3 regions of the Paraburkholderia sp. 31.1 genome follow, and region 3 is predicted to be linked to each of the others. Evidence: predicted binding sites of a transcription regulator. Region 3 holds the regulator's gene; each other region holds the start of a gene.
The links. Region 3 encodes FNR, which switches genes on or off when oxygen is low (the NO sensors DNR and NnrR bind a similar motif). Its sites were predicted from a motif close to TTGATNNNNATCAA; they were not measured.

Region 1: nifA (nif-specific transcriptional activator NifA) is a predicted target of FNR. The motif match lies at 3,963-3,976, and genes of this name have one in related genera.
Region 2: F6X37_RS25285 (universal stress protein) is a predicted target of FNR. The motif match lies at 2,125-2,138, and genes of this name have one in related genera.

What each region holds. Positions count from the first base shown of each region.
Region 1 is NZ_VZQN01000047.1:50,183-55,522, forward strand. Features, by position in the region: gene F6X37_RS29490 (FAD-dependent oxidoreductase) at 1-1,123, shown strand, start outside; gene F6X37_RS29495 (ferredoxin family protein) at 1,120-1,419, shown strand; gene F6X37_RS29500 (hypothetical protein) at 1,432-1,608, shown strand; gene nifA (nif-specific transcriptional activator NifA) at 1,974-3,812, opposite strand; partial or broken gene F6X37_RS38060 (transposase) at 4,320-4,653, opposite strand; gene F6X37_RS29520 (group II intron maturase-specific domain-containing protein) at 4,884-5,222, opposite strand.
Region 2 is NZ_VZQN01000035.1:72,778-78,117, reverse strand. Features, by position in the region: gene F6X37_RS25305 (helix-turn-helix transcriptional regulator) at 1-169, shown strand, start outside; gene F6X37_RS25300 (hypothetical protein) at 153-470, opposite strand; gene F6X37_RS25295 (acyl-homoserine-lactone synthase) at 627-1,220, shown strand; gene F6X37_RS25290 (FadR/GntR family transcriptional regulator) at 1,276-1,965, opposite strand; gene F6X37_RS25285 (universal stress protein) at 2,247-2,714, shown strand; gene F6X37_RS25280 (helix-turn-helix domain-containing protein) at 2,936-3,703, shown strand; gene F6X37_RS25275 (SUMF1/EgtB/PvdO family nonheme iron enzyme) at 3,819-5,117, shown strand; partial or broken gene F6X37_RS25270 (transposase) at 5,326-5,340, shown strand, end outside.
Region 3 is NZ_VZQN01000039.1:8,142-13,481, reverse strand. Features, by position in the region: gene F6X37_RS26675 (universal stress protein) at 1-284, shown strand, start outside; gene F6X37_RS26670 (universal stress protein) at 353-814, opposite strand; gene F6X37_RS26665 (response regulator) at 1,135-1,542, shown strand; gene fnr (fumarate/nitrate reduction transcriptional regulator Fnr) at 1,559-2,341, shown strand; gene F6X37_RS26655 (PAS domain S-box protein) at 2,464-3,564, shown strand; gene F6X37_RS26650 (universal stress protein) at 3,598-4,068, opposite strand; gene F6X37_RS26645 (universal stress protein) at 4,119-5,120, opposite strand; gene F6X37_RS26640 (zinc-dependent alcohol dehydrogenase family protein) at 5,279-5,340, opposite strand, start outside.

The sequences.
Region 1 (5,340 bases), on a different contig from region 3:
CCGCGACGATGCGCCGCTGGAGCGCCACATCATCGAGCAGCGGATGTGGATGCTCGACGATACGTCGTTTGTCGGTACACATGTGCGCAGCGAGGATTACAACAAGCCGCCCTATAACCGCTACACGATCATCCGCGCGCAGTTCGACAAGTGGTTTTCATCGAAAGTGCGCGAAGCCGGCGCACTGCTGCTCTGCGAGACCACGGTGAAGGAACTGATCATGGACGGCGACGTGGTGGTCGGCGTGCAGTGCGACCGCGAGCACGGCGATGTCTATGCCGACGTGGTGGTGCTCGCCGACGGCGTGAATTCGACGCTCGCGCGCAAGGCGGGCTTTCATGGAGAGATCGGGGCCGGCAACGTTGCGCTCGCCGTCAAGGAGATTCTCTTCATGCCGGAGGAGACGATCCGCCAGCGCTTCAACGTCGGCGAGGACGACGGCGTCGTGATCGAGATGGTCGGCAGGATCACCGACGGCATGATGGGCACTGGCTTCCTCTATACCAACAAGGAATCGCTCACCATAGGCGTGGGCTGCATGCTGAGCGACTTCAAGAAAAACCCCAACCGCACGAGCCCCTACGTGCTCCTCGAAAAGATGAAGCAGCACCCGTCGATCGCGCCGCTGATTGCGGGCGGCGAGATGAAGGAGTATTGCGCGCATCTGATTCCCGAAGGCGGTTTTCACGCAATCCCGCAGGTCTACGGCAACGGCTGGATGATCGTTGGCGATTCAGGCGGTTTCGTGAACGCCGCGCACCGAGAAGGATCGAATCTTGCGATGACCACGGGACGCCTCGCCGCCGAAACGGTGATCCACGCGAAAGCCGCGGGCCACGGCTACCGCGCCGGCACGCTCAAGGCCTACAAGGCCGCGCTCGATCAGAGCTTCGTGATGAAAGACCTGCACAAGTACCGCGACATGCCGGCCGTGCTGCACCAGAATCCGCAGTTCTTCACGACCTACCCCGACCTCATGGCGCGCGCCGCGCGCACGATGATCACGGTCGACGGTAAGGACAAGAAAAGCAAGGAGCGCGAGATTTTTTCGAGCTTCCGCACAGCCCGTTCGCTTTCCGGCATCGTGGGCGACGCCTACAAACTCCTGAGGGCCTTCCGATGAGCACCCTACCCGTCAACGTAGAGGAAAAGCTGTTCCAGAACCGTTATCGCGTCGATGCGGGACGGCCGCACGTCCACATCAAGGATGCCGACGTCTGCCAGAGCGAATGCAGCGCGAAGAGTTGCACCTTCGTCTGCCCGGCCTCGTGCTACAAGGCCGAAGGCAACGGCGCGGTGACGCTGATCACCGACGGCTGCCTCGAATGCGGCAGTTGCCGCATCCTCTGTACCGACCACCAGAATATCGAGTGGGACTACCCGCGCGGTGGTCACGGCATCCTGTTCAAGTTCGGTTGAGGAACATCGTCATTGCCAGACCAGAACGACATGTGTTTGCTTGCGCCGAGAACCGGCCGCCGCCGCATCCGCGGGGCGCCGGGCGGCAAGGGCTCGACCGCGCTGCTGAAGGCCTTCTGGGCGGAACAGCAGAAACGCCAGGCGCCCGATACCGTCGCGATCACGTATTCGGGCTGCCTCGGCCCGTAGTGGAAGCGTTGCTGCAACGGGCCGTCTGAGGAGACACACGATGTCCAAACAGCCCGCCATCGCATCGTTGGCCGACGACAATCTGGCAGCCGGCGGCGTGGCAGCAGTCGACCGTGCGCTGAGCGCGACATGGCCAACGAACCGGCGATGACAGCGCCGCGTTCGCACCACCTTAGTCGAGATACGGACCGCCCCCTAAGGTCGAACGTGCTGTTCTCGACGCTTACCGAAATAGCACCGACACGGGGGCCACTTCCCATCGTGATCGTGCCAAGGTCCGCGCCAAATCCAGATTTGACTTCTCCGAGCCATTCGCCTCAGTCGCGATGTCGCGGCCCCGACACGCCGCAAGTCCGACAGTCCTTTCAGAGACGCTTGATCTCGACACCGTATTTCCTCAGCGCGTAGCCAATCTGGCGCGGCGTCAGTCCAAGCAGCCGCGCCGCCTTCGCCTGCACCCAGCCGGATCTTTCCATGGCGGCGATGAGACGCTCGCGGTTGGTCATCTTCGCATCACTTCCGAGGACTGCGCCGCCAGCCGCTAACGGAGCCCGCTCGCTGCCGACAGGCTGGACCGCAGCAACTGCGCCCGACGTAGCAGCCTCAGCCCGCGGCGTAGCCGGCTTCACGGGCACTGGTACGATTCGCCCGGGCTGCGGCGCGATTTCGTCCGATCGGCTCTTCCACAGCATCGCGGACAGGCACTGGCCGTGGCAGCAGGCAAAGTCGTTTCTCACGATCGCTGGTCCCGGCGCCAGGGTCGCGCTCCGCTGCACGCAATTCTCGAGCTCGCGGACATTGCCGGGAAAACCGCAGTTCATCAATACTTCAATCGCACTCGCATCGAAGGTCAGCGTACGGCCGTTCTCGCTGTTGAAATTCTCGAGAAACTCAACGGCGAGGAGCGGAATATCGCTGCGCCTTTCACGCAACGGCGGCAACAGCAAGGGAACCACGCAGAGGCGATAATAAAGGTCGGCGCGGAACTCGTTCCTTGTCACCGCCTCTTCCAGGTTTTTATTCGTGGCGGCAATCACGCGAACATCGACCTTAATGGTCTGGTTGCTGCCGACGCGCTCGAATTCTTGCTCCTGCAGGACGCGCAGCAGCTTTGCCTGGAACGAGGCCGAGATCTCGCCGATCTCGTCCAGAAACAGCGTCCCCTTGTCGGCGAGCTCGAAGCGCCCCTTGCGCGAATTGAAGGCGCTGGTAAAGGCACCCTTCTCATGACCGAACAATTCGGATTCCAGCACCGTCTCATGGAGCGCCGCGCAATTGAGCTTGATGAAGGGCCGCTTGGCGCGCGGCGACAGCTCGTGAACGGCCTTGGCGACCAGCTCCTTCCCGGTACCGGATTCGCCGCGCAACAGAACTGTGCTGTTCGATTCGGCTACCACCGCGATCTTCGCGAGCAGCCCGCGCAGCGCCGGGCTGTCGCCAATGATCCCCTCGATCTGAAACTTCTTACGCTCACCTGCAGGGTGCTTGAGCTCGGACAATGGCTTTTGCAGCCCGTCCTTCCCCGCCATCAGTCGCTCGCGGTCGCTCTTGAAAAAGCGATGCAGCTTCACCGTCTGCCCCACCAGGTTGGCGACCATGGTAAGCAGCCGCACGTCGTAATCGAGCCGGAAGTTCGACCCATAGTCCAGGATGCGGTCGATGGTCAGCGTGCCTACGACTTTCGCGTCGATGCGAATAGGGACGCCAATGAACGACACTCGCGCGTTGTCGGAGGCACCGAGCACGCCCATGTCGGCGGCACTGAAGCCCGAATGCACCGCTATGTTCTCGGCGACGAGCGGCCTGTCCGTCGCCATGATCTGGTCAATTGCCTTCTGCGGCAGGCGCATCCGGTAGTGCTCATCGCTGCCTTCGCTCCAGTCCGCGCCAACGGTAATGTCCGGTACGCCATCATCGTCGAAGAGAGAGACGATACCGAGCCGCATCTGAACAAACGATTGCAGGAGATCGATGACGTTGGCCAACGTGACTTCGAGCCGGTAGGGGGCGGTCAGTACCTTCGATATTTCGAAGATGCCGGTAAGCACGCTCTCGTGCCACTGCACGATAGGGACCGCGTGGTCCGTCTCGGACTTTGAGCTAGGCCTTTCGCGTACGGAAGCGATATGCAGCATGACGACGTCCCCGTTGTGGGGACCGTGCTCCCCGTCACCTTGTTCGGATTTGCGGGCATTGTGTTGCATATTATCCTCGATCTAGCGCCCAATTTCACGGGCTGACTTCAAAAGATAATGCCCTTTCATGGAAGGACGGTGAAACTGTAGTGCCTTGATGTACTTATTTTCTGCTTTTGCGATTTCGCTGCGTGGATTCCGTTAGGAACGCGAGTTCTATTGATGTCGCTCAAATCAACTGCGATTTGTCTACTCCGGGTGTAGCCGATTACAGGTGTCGTCCATCATTGATTGCTGCCTCGGTGCCCGTGAGATAACTCGCCGCATCCGAGCATAGGACGAAGATGATCTATCTTTGCGACCGCTTCGGGCGTGCCCGCCCGGCGCAGCGGGATATTTGGCACAAGAAGCGCTTCCGTGTCGGGCGACAAAATGTCCGTCTTGAACTGGCCAAGGACGTATGGAAACTGTTTTCAGATCGTCACATCCGAGCCTATCGGTCCGATTAATCTGGTTTGGTAAGTCATGGCTGCGTTAGCGTAACGTTTCAAGTGCAAAAAAAAAGCCCTCCGGGCTCTAGGTGCCAGCCATCCTCACTACCTCTATTGTTTTGGCAACCCCAAGTATCTTCACGACGCGCTTCAGGTTGTAGGCCAACACCTGTAGACTCATTTCGGTGCTGACCCGTCCGAGCGTTCGGGTCAGGAAGTGTGGCCCCCAATCCGGTGCTTCAGCGTGCCGAAGACATGTTCGACAGTGCTTCTGCGGATGGTCATCGCGTCAGGCTTGCGCTCTAGCCGACGCTGCATGGCCTCAACTATATGCTCATGTTCCCATCGTCGAATGCGCCGGTAGTCGCTGGGTGACATCGTTCCTTGAGCGGGCAACGCGGGCAGGCGCTGGGCCAGTAGCCGTCGTACTTGCGCACGTTCTGGCCAAGAAAATCGAAACCGTCTGCAATGTTCGTGATCCGGGTCTTCTCTTCCGAGCGCTCCAGATCTTGAGCGGCCATAAACTGCCTGAGCGCCGGAAACACCTCGAATTCGAGCACTTCTTTCGACATACCGGTCACAATAAGTCGAGTCGCCCCGGGGAACTTCCCCCCGAGGCGCTCACGGAACCGGACGTGAACGTCTCCGCTCATCCGGCTCTTCCCATTGAAGCCTGTCCCCATAACAGCGACCAATGCGCGAACAGATGCGTTTCCTTCCGTGCAACGCGTGCGAGCCAGTGACTGGCTCGTCGGCGATGCCCGTGAAGACGCTTATGTTTGCGAGTCAGCCACAACACGAGTTTGCGATCGATCTGCCTGAGCGTGGGGTACAGTTCGGACTTGTAGAACGCACCGTAATAATTGACCCACCCTCTGATTTTGGCGTTGAACATATGCGCCAAGTCGAACAGGGACTTGTCACTGCGATTTTGCAGATTCCAATTCCTGACCTCTTGACGAATTGCTTTCCCCGCCTTGGCACTCATCGCTGGACTGAAGTTGACGAAGGTTTTACCCCATCGGTTCCTGGACAGTCGAGGCCTAAGGAAACACTGATTTATTTGGTGCGACCGTCATCGCAGATGTGGTCGAGGGCGTTGTAGA
Region 2 (5,340 bases), on a different contig from region 3:
GAAATGGACCGCACGCGGCAAATCCACGTGGGAGATATCTCACATCCTGAGTTGCTCGGAAGCGGTGGTGAACTTCCATATGAAAAACATCAGGGCGAAATTCGGCGTGAATTCGCGGCGTGCGGCAGCCGTGATCGCGGCGCAGCTTGGGCTTATTGACCCGGGTTGAGCAGCGCGGCCGCGTCGCGGCTGTACATCACACGCTCGGCGCGACCCAGATCGGCGTCCGACACGGTCCTCATGAAGTACAAACCCAGCAGGATCGACACCGGCGCCGGGATCTCCGCGCCCGACTCGAAGCGGCTGCCGCGCGATTGCGTGACGCCGAAGCGAGCCCAGAAACGGCGCTGGCTCTCTTTTTTCTTCTTCCGGTAGGCAATGATCAGAACGCGATCCACTGCCGAAGAGACCTCCGAAGGACGCGCCTGGAGGTGGGTTTGCGGTTGCCAGTGATTGTCGAGGAGTTCCATTTTGGACCCTTGTAGGTTGGGGACGGAGACGCGTCTGAATTCTGATATACCCGATAAGCATCCACACCTATCCAGGTAGGTAGGTGGCGCAAAGATTCAGAATGCATAAGTTTTCCTGCGTATCTGGCAGCCCCCCAACGCGTACAGGAGAACGTCATGCAAACCACGATCCGAATTGGACTCCGGCAGGAATTCGACAACGAACTGATCAACGAGATGTACCGCTTGCGCGCCCGTGTCTTTCACGGCCGGCTCGGCTGGGAAATTCCGACCATCGCGGGAATGGAGATAGACGGCTACGACGCGCTCGGGCCGTACTACATGCTGATTCAGGGCGAAGACGAACGGTTGCGCGGCTGTTGGCGCCTGATGCCGACCGAAGGTCCGAACATGCTGAAAGACACCTTCCCGCAGCTACTGCATGGCGCGGCCGCGCCGGTCGGGCGACATATCTGGGAACTGAGCCGCTGGGCGATCGAAACCGGCGGTGAGGAACAGTCGTTTGGTTTCACGGATATGACAATCCGCGCAATTCAGGAAGTGATGCGCTTCGCGCAGCGCATGGGCATCACGCATTACGTCACGGTGACCACCACGCCGATCGAGAGGATGCTGCGCCGAGCCGGCCTCGACATCAGCCGGCTCGGGCCGCCGCTGCAGATTGGCATCGAGCGGGCCGTCGCGCTCGACGTCGCGGTGAGCGCGAAAACGCTGACCTCGCTGTTCGGGCCGGTCGCCGTCGCTGCTTGAGCCGCGCCGAAGCGCGTCCTGACAAAAGTCGCGACGCCTTCACCCGCGCGCGAACTCAGGAACCGAACATCCGTTCCAGCGCGTTCTCGAGATGCGCGCGCATTGCGGCCCCCGCGCCCGCCGCGTCCTTGCGGCGGATTGCGTCGAGCACCGCCATGTGCTCGGCCTGCACCAGCCGCTGCCGCTCCACCGTCTTGACGAGCGACAGATTGCGCGACAGGTTCATGCTGAACAGGATCTGCTCCTCGATGAACGACATCACCGTGATGAAAAACGGATTCTTCGACGCGCGCGCGACCGCCTGATGAAACAGGAAGTCATCCTTCGCGCCGATCCCCTGCGCCTCGATGATGCGCTCGAGCTCGTCCCACGCGTGCTGGATCGCGGCGATGTCGTCGGCGTCGGCCTTCAGCGCTGCCTGCGCGGCCGCGCCCGCCTCGGTCACGATGCGAAACTCATAGCAGCGGCGGATATCGGACAGCGTTTCGAGCGGCGCGAAGCGGCGTACGTCCGGATCGGGGCGCCGCGCGACGGTCGTGCCAGAGCCGTGCCGCGTCGAGATGATGCCGTCGGCCCGCAATCGCGCGAGCGCTTCGCGCACGGTCGGTCGGGACGTGGCGAAACGTTCCGCCAGCGCGTGCTCGGTCGGCAATCGCTCGCCTTCCTTGTACTCGCCTTCGAGGATGCGGTTGAGAATGTCGCCGTAGATCTGGTCGGGTAAGCCCTTGGTTTTTCGATCGTTCATCAGCGGACTGGCCAGCTTGTCTGAATATGGCTTGATTGTAAGGCCAACCCTGTTTCGGCTTCAGCAAAGTTCTACGGGTTGTAAGCATGCCAGGCCGCTTCGCGCACGCCGCCGCGTCCGCCATTTTGTCCGCGCCGCGCCGGAATATTTGGCAAGTGTTTGATTTACATCCTGGCCCGGTGCATCTTTTCGGGCAATCATCTAAGCTTCATTGGTATAAAAGATCAATAAACCTGCCGCGGTTAGCAATGTGGCAGACGCATTTTTGACTCGGAGCCGATATGTACACACGCATCCTTGTAGCGGTCGACGGCAGCAATACCTCGCGCCGTGCGTTTGAAGCGGCGCTCGATCTCGCCAAATCGAATGGCGCGGTGTTGCGGCCATTTTATGTCGTCGAAAACACCCCGATGTACTTCGAGGCGCCCGGCTACGACCCGTCGATCCTGCGCAACCGCCTGATCGAGGAAGGCCAGGAGCTGCGTGCCGAGTTTTCGAAAGTGATGGCCGAGCAAGGTGTGAAGGGCGACCCGGCGGTCTCCGAGGCTTCGTCGCTCGGCGATGTCGCCGAGATCGTGCTGCAGGCCGCCGCCGAATTCAATGCCGACCTGCTCGTGATGGGCACGCACGGCCGGCGTGGCTTTCAGCGGCTGATTCTCGGCAGCGTCGCTGAACGCTGCGTGCGCCAGGCCACTCTTCCGGTTCTGCTGGTACCGTCCGCCGCGGGCACCGACAAGGAACCCGCCTGACTCTTTCATCAGGCGCAGGGCGGCACGCCACGCCCTGCCCTGCCGGAATCGAGCCACGCTACCCGTCGACGGGCGACGTCGATATAGGCCGCGGCGACTCACCTTCTCACCTTCGTCCGAGCACCGCCGTTGCTCGGACTGCCGAGCAGCGAACGCGTCACTTTGCCGCCAGTTGCGGGTCATAGCGGGTGGGACAATTTCACCACTACCAATAATCGAACATGCTGAATCCTACTGCTGTGACCCGTTCCTCGACCCGCTCCGCCGGCAACCGCGAGGCCGTGGCGGCACGCGCAGCCGCACGTACCGCCGCGCGCTGCTCCAGCTGTTCGATGCGTGAGATCTGCATGCCGCAGGGGCTGTCGGCGGAGGAACTGCCGAAGCTCGAAACGCTGATCTGTTCGGCGCGCTCGGTGCCGCGCGGCGAGGCGCTGTATCGCAGCGGCGACCGCTTCGACAATATCTACGCGGTGCGCTCCGGCTCGATGAAGACCGTGATGGTCCACCGCGACGGCCGCGAGCAGGTCACCGGGCTGCGTCTGGCCGGCGAGCCGCTCGGGCTCGACGGCATCAGCGCGGACCTCCATGCGTGCAGTGCCGTCGCGCTGGAAGACAGCACGGTGTGCATCGTTCCCTATAGCGCGCTGAAGCTGCTGTGTCGCGAAATCAGTTCGATCCAGGAACGCATGCACAAGCTACTGGGCGCGCAGATCGTCAGCGAAGCCGCGCAGATGATGGTGCTCGGCTCGCTGTCCGCCGACGAACGCGTCGCCGCCTTCCTGCTGGACGTGTCACAGCGCAATGCGCAGCGCGGCTACTCGTGGTCGGAATTCAATCTGCGAATGACGCGTGAGGACATGGGCAGCTACCTCGGCATGACGCTCGAAACGGTCAGCCGTACCCTGTCAAGATTTCAAAAACGCGGCCTGATCGACACGCGGGGCAAGCACATTCACATCGTCGATCTCCAAGGCTTGCGGCAGATCTAGCGGCCAGAGTGGCCTGGACGGTCGCGCTGTTAGTCTTGGCACGCCGCCTGCGAGCGGGTAGAGTTTTCAGACCGTCCCCCCCACGGCACCCGTGTTGCATGGAGACCCGGCCCCAATGAATCGCGACCCTGTCCCGCATCATCCGCTCGTGCAGCGCCTGCTCGACGCGCGTCAAGTCACCGACGACCTGTTTGCGATCGTCAAACCCGACTACCTCTATGAACGGCCGATCCGCGAGCGTCACCGCGTCGTGTTCTACATCGGCCATCTCGAAGCGTTCGATCGCAATCTGCTCGACCAGCGTCTGTTCGATCTGCCGGCTTTCGCGCCGGAACTCGACCAGTTGTTCGCCTTCGGCATCGATCCGGTAGACGGCGGCTTTCCCACCGATCAACCCGGCGATTGGCCGTCGCTCGCCGCCGTGCGCGAGTATGCGACGCGCGCGCGCCGGCAGATCGACACCGCGCTCGACGAACTCGGCAGCGCGGCGCACGACGAGGTGGCCGTGCAGCTGCTGAACGTCGCGATCGAGCATCGGTTGATGCATGCGGAAACGCTCGCGTACATGCTCCATCAGTTGCCTCTCGCGCAGAAGAACACCGCGTTGCGCGAACCGGTGGTGACGAGCGATGAGCAGCGCGACGCGTTGTCGTCGATGGTTAGCGTGCCGGCCGGCACGGCCGTGCTCGGCATGCCGCGCGAGGCCGGCCGCTTCGGCTGGGATAATGAGTTCGGCGAAATGAGCGTGGACGTGCCCGCGTTCGAGATCGATCGATACATGGTCACGAACGGTGCGTTCCTCGAGTTCATCGAAGACGGCGGTTATCGCGAGCCGAAGTGGTGGTCGCCGAAGGACTGGGCATGGAAGGAAGCGGAGCGCATCGAGCATCCCGCTGGCTGGTCGCAACGCACGGCGCAAGACGGTCGCCCCGCATGGACGCTGCGCACGATGTTCGACGACGTGCCCTTGCCGCTCGACTGGCCCGTCTACGTGAGCCACGCCGAAGCGAGCGCCTACGCGCGCTGGGCCGGCAAAACCCTGCCGACCGAGGCGCAATGGCAACGCGCGGCGCACGGTGCGCCGCAAGCGGCGTCGGGGAACTTCGATTTCCGCAGTTGGGATCCACGGCCCGTCGACGCGCATCCGGACAACGTCAGCACGTTCGGCGCGGAAGGTCAGTTCGGCAACGGCTGGGAATGGACCTCGACGCTTTTCGAAGCGCTGCCGGGCTTCGAAGCGTTTCCGTTCTATCCCGGCTATTCGGCCAACTTCTTCGATGGGCAGCACTACGTGCTGAAGGGCGGCTCGGCGCGTACCGCGCTGTGCATGCTGCGGCCGGAATTTCGCAACTGGTTTCAGCCGCATTATCAGTATGTGTATGCGGGGTTTCGGTGTGTGCGGGTGAGGAATTAAGCGATAGTTGATGCAAGAGACAAGCTATCGCTTTACCTCTAGAAAGGTCAACTATCGGTTAACTTTGCGATCGCAGTCGTTATTGATATCTACCATGAAAGTGCTTCGAAGGACTTTTCAGACCTTCGGCCGCCGTCTAATCCCCCCGCGTCACAATGGTTGTCGCCTGGATAAAATTGGAATCTGGGGGCGATAAAGAGAGAACAAGTTGGCGCGTTACGGA
Region 3 (5,340 bases):
GGATGATCGCGCGCGGGATCAAGGGCACGGCCCGCACCGTCGAAGCCGCGATCACCGGCGAAGACGTCGCGCATCGCATCGTCGAGGCGGCGCTCGAATGGCACGCCGACGCGATCGTGATGGGCACGCACGGCCGCCGTGGTGTTCAACGACTGATGCTCGGCAGCGTCGCCGAGCGCGTGCTGCGCAGCGCCAGTTGCCCGGTGCTGATGGTTCCCGCGCACGCGAACGGCGCGACGCGCGATCGGTCAGTCCCGGCCTGCGCCGAAAACGAACTCACCTGAGCCGCGAAAACCAGGCTGCTGCGCGGCCGCTCCCACGCGATCGCGCCACGGCTGCGCGACGCGGCGCTTCAGGGCCGCGCGTGCCCGGGTTCGTCATGCCGCACGATCAGCACCGGCTTGTCGGTCGCACGCACGAGCGACTCCGCGACGCTGCCGAGCAGAAAGCGCTGCACGCCGTGGCGGCCGTGCGTGCCCATCACGATCAGATCGGCTTCGATTTCGTCGGCGACGCGCGCGAGCACCGCGGACACGCTTTCGGCGTACGCGTCGATCACCCGCACGCCGCCGGGCACCTGCGCCTCGCGCATCAGCTCGCGCGGTGCATCGAGCGCGCGGCTGGCGAATTCTTGCGCCGCGGTCGCCGGTTCCGGCTCGAAAGCCACATCGGCATTGTCCGACCACTTGCCGTGCCCTACCACGCAGCAGGCTTCGAGTGTGGCGCCCGTCAGCTTCGCGAGCTTCAGCGCCTCGGCAAAGGCGCGCTGCGCGCTGGGACTGTCGTCGAGCGCAACCAGAATTCGTGCATACATGTTGGACTCCCTGTGAAAGCGCTGGCATGAACCGAAGCGGTGCCGTCGCGTGTCCGCGCCGACAGTGTGAAGCGCGCGCCGCCGCGCGGCTTGAGGCAGGTCAATGGGTCTTTATCGGCTTGTTCCGTGATTACTTAATCAACTGCATGCCTGCGACCTTCGAAGCCGTCACGTCGAAAGTAGCCGTGTACTCGCACTCGGCTACATACCCCATCGCCAGCCATGCACTAGGAATATTCCTACAACACTACCCGAACTCCTAGCGCCGCTTAAATCCCCGCCGATATATTTCTGAGATGAGGTCGCCAATACTGGTTGGTATGGACACCGCCCCGCCAGCCACCTTATCGAGAGTCTTCCTCGTCGACGATGCGACCGAGGTCCGGCGCCGGCTTGCTTGCCTGATCGCGCTGATTCCCGGCATCGAAATCGTCGGCGAGTCCGCCGGCGTCGAGCACACGTTCGACGACATCGTCGCGAGTCGCGCCGATGTCGCGGTGCTGGACCCGTGCTTCTCGGGCAAGACCAATCTGCTGCTGCTCGCGGCGCTGTCGCGGGTGCGGCCGTCCATCGTCAGCATCGTGTTGACCAATCATTGCACGACGGCGTTTCGCCGAGCGTGCGAAGCGGCGGGCGCCGACTTCTGCTTCGACAAGACCTCGGAGTTCGAACTCGCCTGCCGTGCCATCGAAGCGATTGCCTATGCGCGTCATGCGCATCCGGTCTGACCGCCAGGAGCCGAGCATGCAAGTTGCCACAGTCTGTGAACCCCGCCACGACGCGCCCCGCACTTCGCACGTCGTACCGATCCACGTCGTGCCACGCACCGCGGCCACACGCTACGCCGTGCCGCGCTGCTCCACCTGCGCGATGCGCGCGATCTGCATGCCGCCCGAGCTGACATCCGACGAACTGAGACGACTCGACACGTTGATCTGCTCGACGCGCTCGATCAAACGCGGTGATACGCTGTATCGCGCGGGCGATGCGTTTCAAAGCATCTACGCGATCCGCGCCGGATCGTTCAAGACCGTGGTCATGCATCGCGACGGCCGCGAGCACGTGACCGGCTTCCAGATCGCCGGCGACTCGCTCGGCCTCGACGGCATCGGCGAGGGCAAGCAGAATTGCGATGCGATCGCGCTCGAAGACAGCGTCGTGTGCATCATTCCGTTCGCGCAGCTCGAAGCAATCTGTCGCGAGATGAAGCCGATGCAGCATCACATCTACCAGATGATGAGCAACGAGATCGTGCGCGAATCGAGCCAGATGATGCTGCTCGGCACGATGACCGCCGAACAGCGCGTCGCGACGTTTCTGCTGAATCTGTCGAAGCGCTTCAAGGCGCGCGGCTTTTCCGCGGCGGAGTTTCATTTGCGCATGACCCGCGAGGAAATCGGCTGCTTTCTGGGCATGAAGCTCGAAACGGTGAGCCGGATGTTCTCGAAGTTCCAGCGCGAGCGCCTCGTCAAGGCGAACGGCAAAACGATCCGCATCGAAGACGCGGAAGGACTGGCTCGGGTTTGAACGCCGACGCGTCGCTCGCCTCACGTTCGTTCGCGGGACGTGCGGGGTGGAACAAGCGCTCCCGAACTGATATAACTCGGTGCGTTGCGGTGCGCGACCTTGCGTGACCACCCGGAGGAGCGATGGGTCTGTCGAGCGGCGAGTCTTCCTGCTTCACCGGTGCGGCGTCCGTGTCGGACGTGCCAGTCGAGGATCGCTATTTCATGTTGATCGATGCGGTTCAGGACTATGCGATCTTCATGCTCGACGTGTCCGGCCGCGTGACCAGCTGGAATCCCGGCGCACAGCGCATCAAGGGCTACACGCCCGAAGAAATCATCGGCCAGCATTTCTCCAAGTTCTATACCCCGGAAGACATCGCGGCCGGCAAGCCCGCCCGCGAACTGGAAATCGCCGCAACCGTAGGCCGCACCGAGGACGAAGGCTGGCGCGTACGTCGCGACGGCTCGCGTTTCTGGGCCAACGTGGTCGTTTCCGCCGTGCACGACACGTCGGGCGCGCTGCTCGGCTTCGCCAAGATCACGCGCGACCTGACCGAGCGTATGCGCCTCGCGGAACTCGAACGCGCGGATCAGGTATCCACCCACGTGCAGATCGCCCGCGAAAACGAGCAAAAACGTATGGCGCGCGAACTGCACGACGATCTCGGCCAACGGCTGACCGCGCTGAAAATGAGCGTCGCGCTGCTCGAAGCGAAGCTGAAAAGCCAGGCCGACACCGAGCCGCTGGCCGCGCAGACGCATGAACTGCAAAAGCAGATCGACTGGATGGCCGCTTCGCTGCGGCGTATCGCCGCCGATCTGCGGCCCCCGCTGCTCGACGACCTCGGGCTCGCCGCCGCGCTCGACTGGCTGGCCGAAGACTTCACGAAACGCTACGACGTGCGCTCGAGCGTGCATCTCGAACCGGCCGAGCCGGTGTGCGGCGAATTCGCGGCGACGGCGCTGTTTCGCATCGTTCAGGAGGCGTTGACGAACGTCGCGCGGCACGCCAAGGCCAGCCGCGTACGCATCGACATGACCTGCGCGGGCTCCATCGTATCGCTCGATATCGAGGATGACGGCGTGGGTGTCGCGCTGGATCGCTCGCAGGGAACAGATTCATTCGGTTTGCTCGGCATTCGCGAACGCGTGCGGCAGTTGCGCGGCAACGTGTCGTTCACCAGCTCGCCGGGCCATGGCTTCAGGATCTCGATCCAGATACCGGCCGACGCGCTCGCGTAATGCTCACGCGCTGTCGCGCCCCGCTGTCGCGGGTTACTCTGCAGGCACATCCTCGGTGCTTTGCTCGCGCATGAGCAGCACCGGACAGGTCGAGAAACGCAGCACCCGCTCCGCCACGCTGCCGATCACGAGGCGCCGCACGCCGCGTCGCCCATGCGTGCCCAGCACAAGCAGATCGGCGTGGATCTGCTCGCCGTGGCGCAGCACGATCGCGGCGACGTCGTCGGACAGGCTCTCCGACTCGATCATTTCAGGGCGGCAAGGCACATCGGCGGCGGCGCAGGCCTGTTCGGCCTCCTCCAGCACCAATTGGCCGTCCTGGCGCAAGGCTTCGACGAGCGTGAGCGGGTCGTAATAGCCGGCATAGGAAAAGAGCGGCGTCTTGTCGACCACGTAAACCGGATGCACGACGCCCTTCGTCAACGCGGCGAGATTCACCGCTTCTTTCAGCGCGCGTTTCGAGAAAGTACTGCCGTCTAGCGCGACGAGGATATGTTGGTACATGCCGATTCTCCACTGAGGTTGGATTTGTCAACGCGCGTGGCGCGCCCCTGCTACAGATAAAAGGGCCCGCCCGGACTGCCCGGATACGGCTCCCGCCACTCGCCGTGCGGCACGTCGTCCGCCCGCAATGACGACGCGCCGCGCGGACACACGAGCACGGGACACGCCGCGTCGCGCAGCGTGCGCGACGTCACGTGCCCCGGCAACGGGTGCGGCGCGCCGCGCATGCCGTGCGAACCCATCACGATCAGGTCCGCGTGCCAGCGTTGCGCTTCGTCGAGAATCGCGCTCGACGCATCGCCGGAATCATCGTCGAACTCGAGCAACGCGGTTTCGGCCGCGCGCCGGCTTTGTTCGAGCATCGCCGCGCCGCGCCGCAAGACATCGATTCGATGCTGCGACACGACTTCGAACGGCAGCCATTCGCACCACGCGAAGCGGTCGTCGGCCGCGTAGACGACCTTGATGCGCGCGTCGGGCGGCGCTACCGCGAGCGCGGTGCGCAGCGCGTCGAGCGCGGTGTCGCTGCCATCGATCGCGACCAGCACGCGGCTCAGCGCCGAGGCATCGCTCGCGTCGGTCGACCTCGCCGGCATGTACAGCACCGGACGCCCGATCGACGCGACCAGTTCCTCGGGATCGATACGGCTGTCCCAGCGATGTTCACGCGGATGCGCGGCCACCGCGACCAGATCCGCGTCCCATTGCGTCGCCGTGTGGGCGAGCGCTTCGGCCGCGCCCTGATGCAGCGCGGTGAGATCGACGATCTCGGCGTCGGTCGCCGCGACGACGCCGTGCAACGCGATCACCGCGTCGCGCAGCGCGGCCTGCGCGCCGTGCAGCATCGCGCGATGCGCCTCGCACCAGTCCGGATAGCTGAGCATCAGCGTCGGATAAAGCGCGGCAGGATTGCAAACGATATCGACGAGACGAAAGCGCGCATCCGCCGCGACCAACTGCCGGGCGACGCGCGTGCCGAGCGGCAGTCCGCTGCCGCCCGCGGACGCGATCATCACGCGGTGGAAGGTGTTGCGCCCGGCAGCAGTGTTCATCGGCTCTCCTCGGATCGTCGCACCGCGAGGCGGCGCGTCAACCGCGTCGCTTCACACCTCGGCCCGTGACGGGAACGCCAACGGTTCGCGCTTACATGATGAACGCCGACGCGCCGCGCGGCTTGATCTGTATCAAGCGCCAACGGCTCGCTAGCGGCTCACGGGCGGACCGCGAGCACGGCCGCGCCGGTCAGGTTGCCGTTGCGCAGATCGTCGAGCG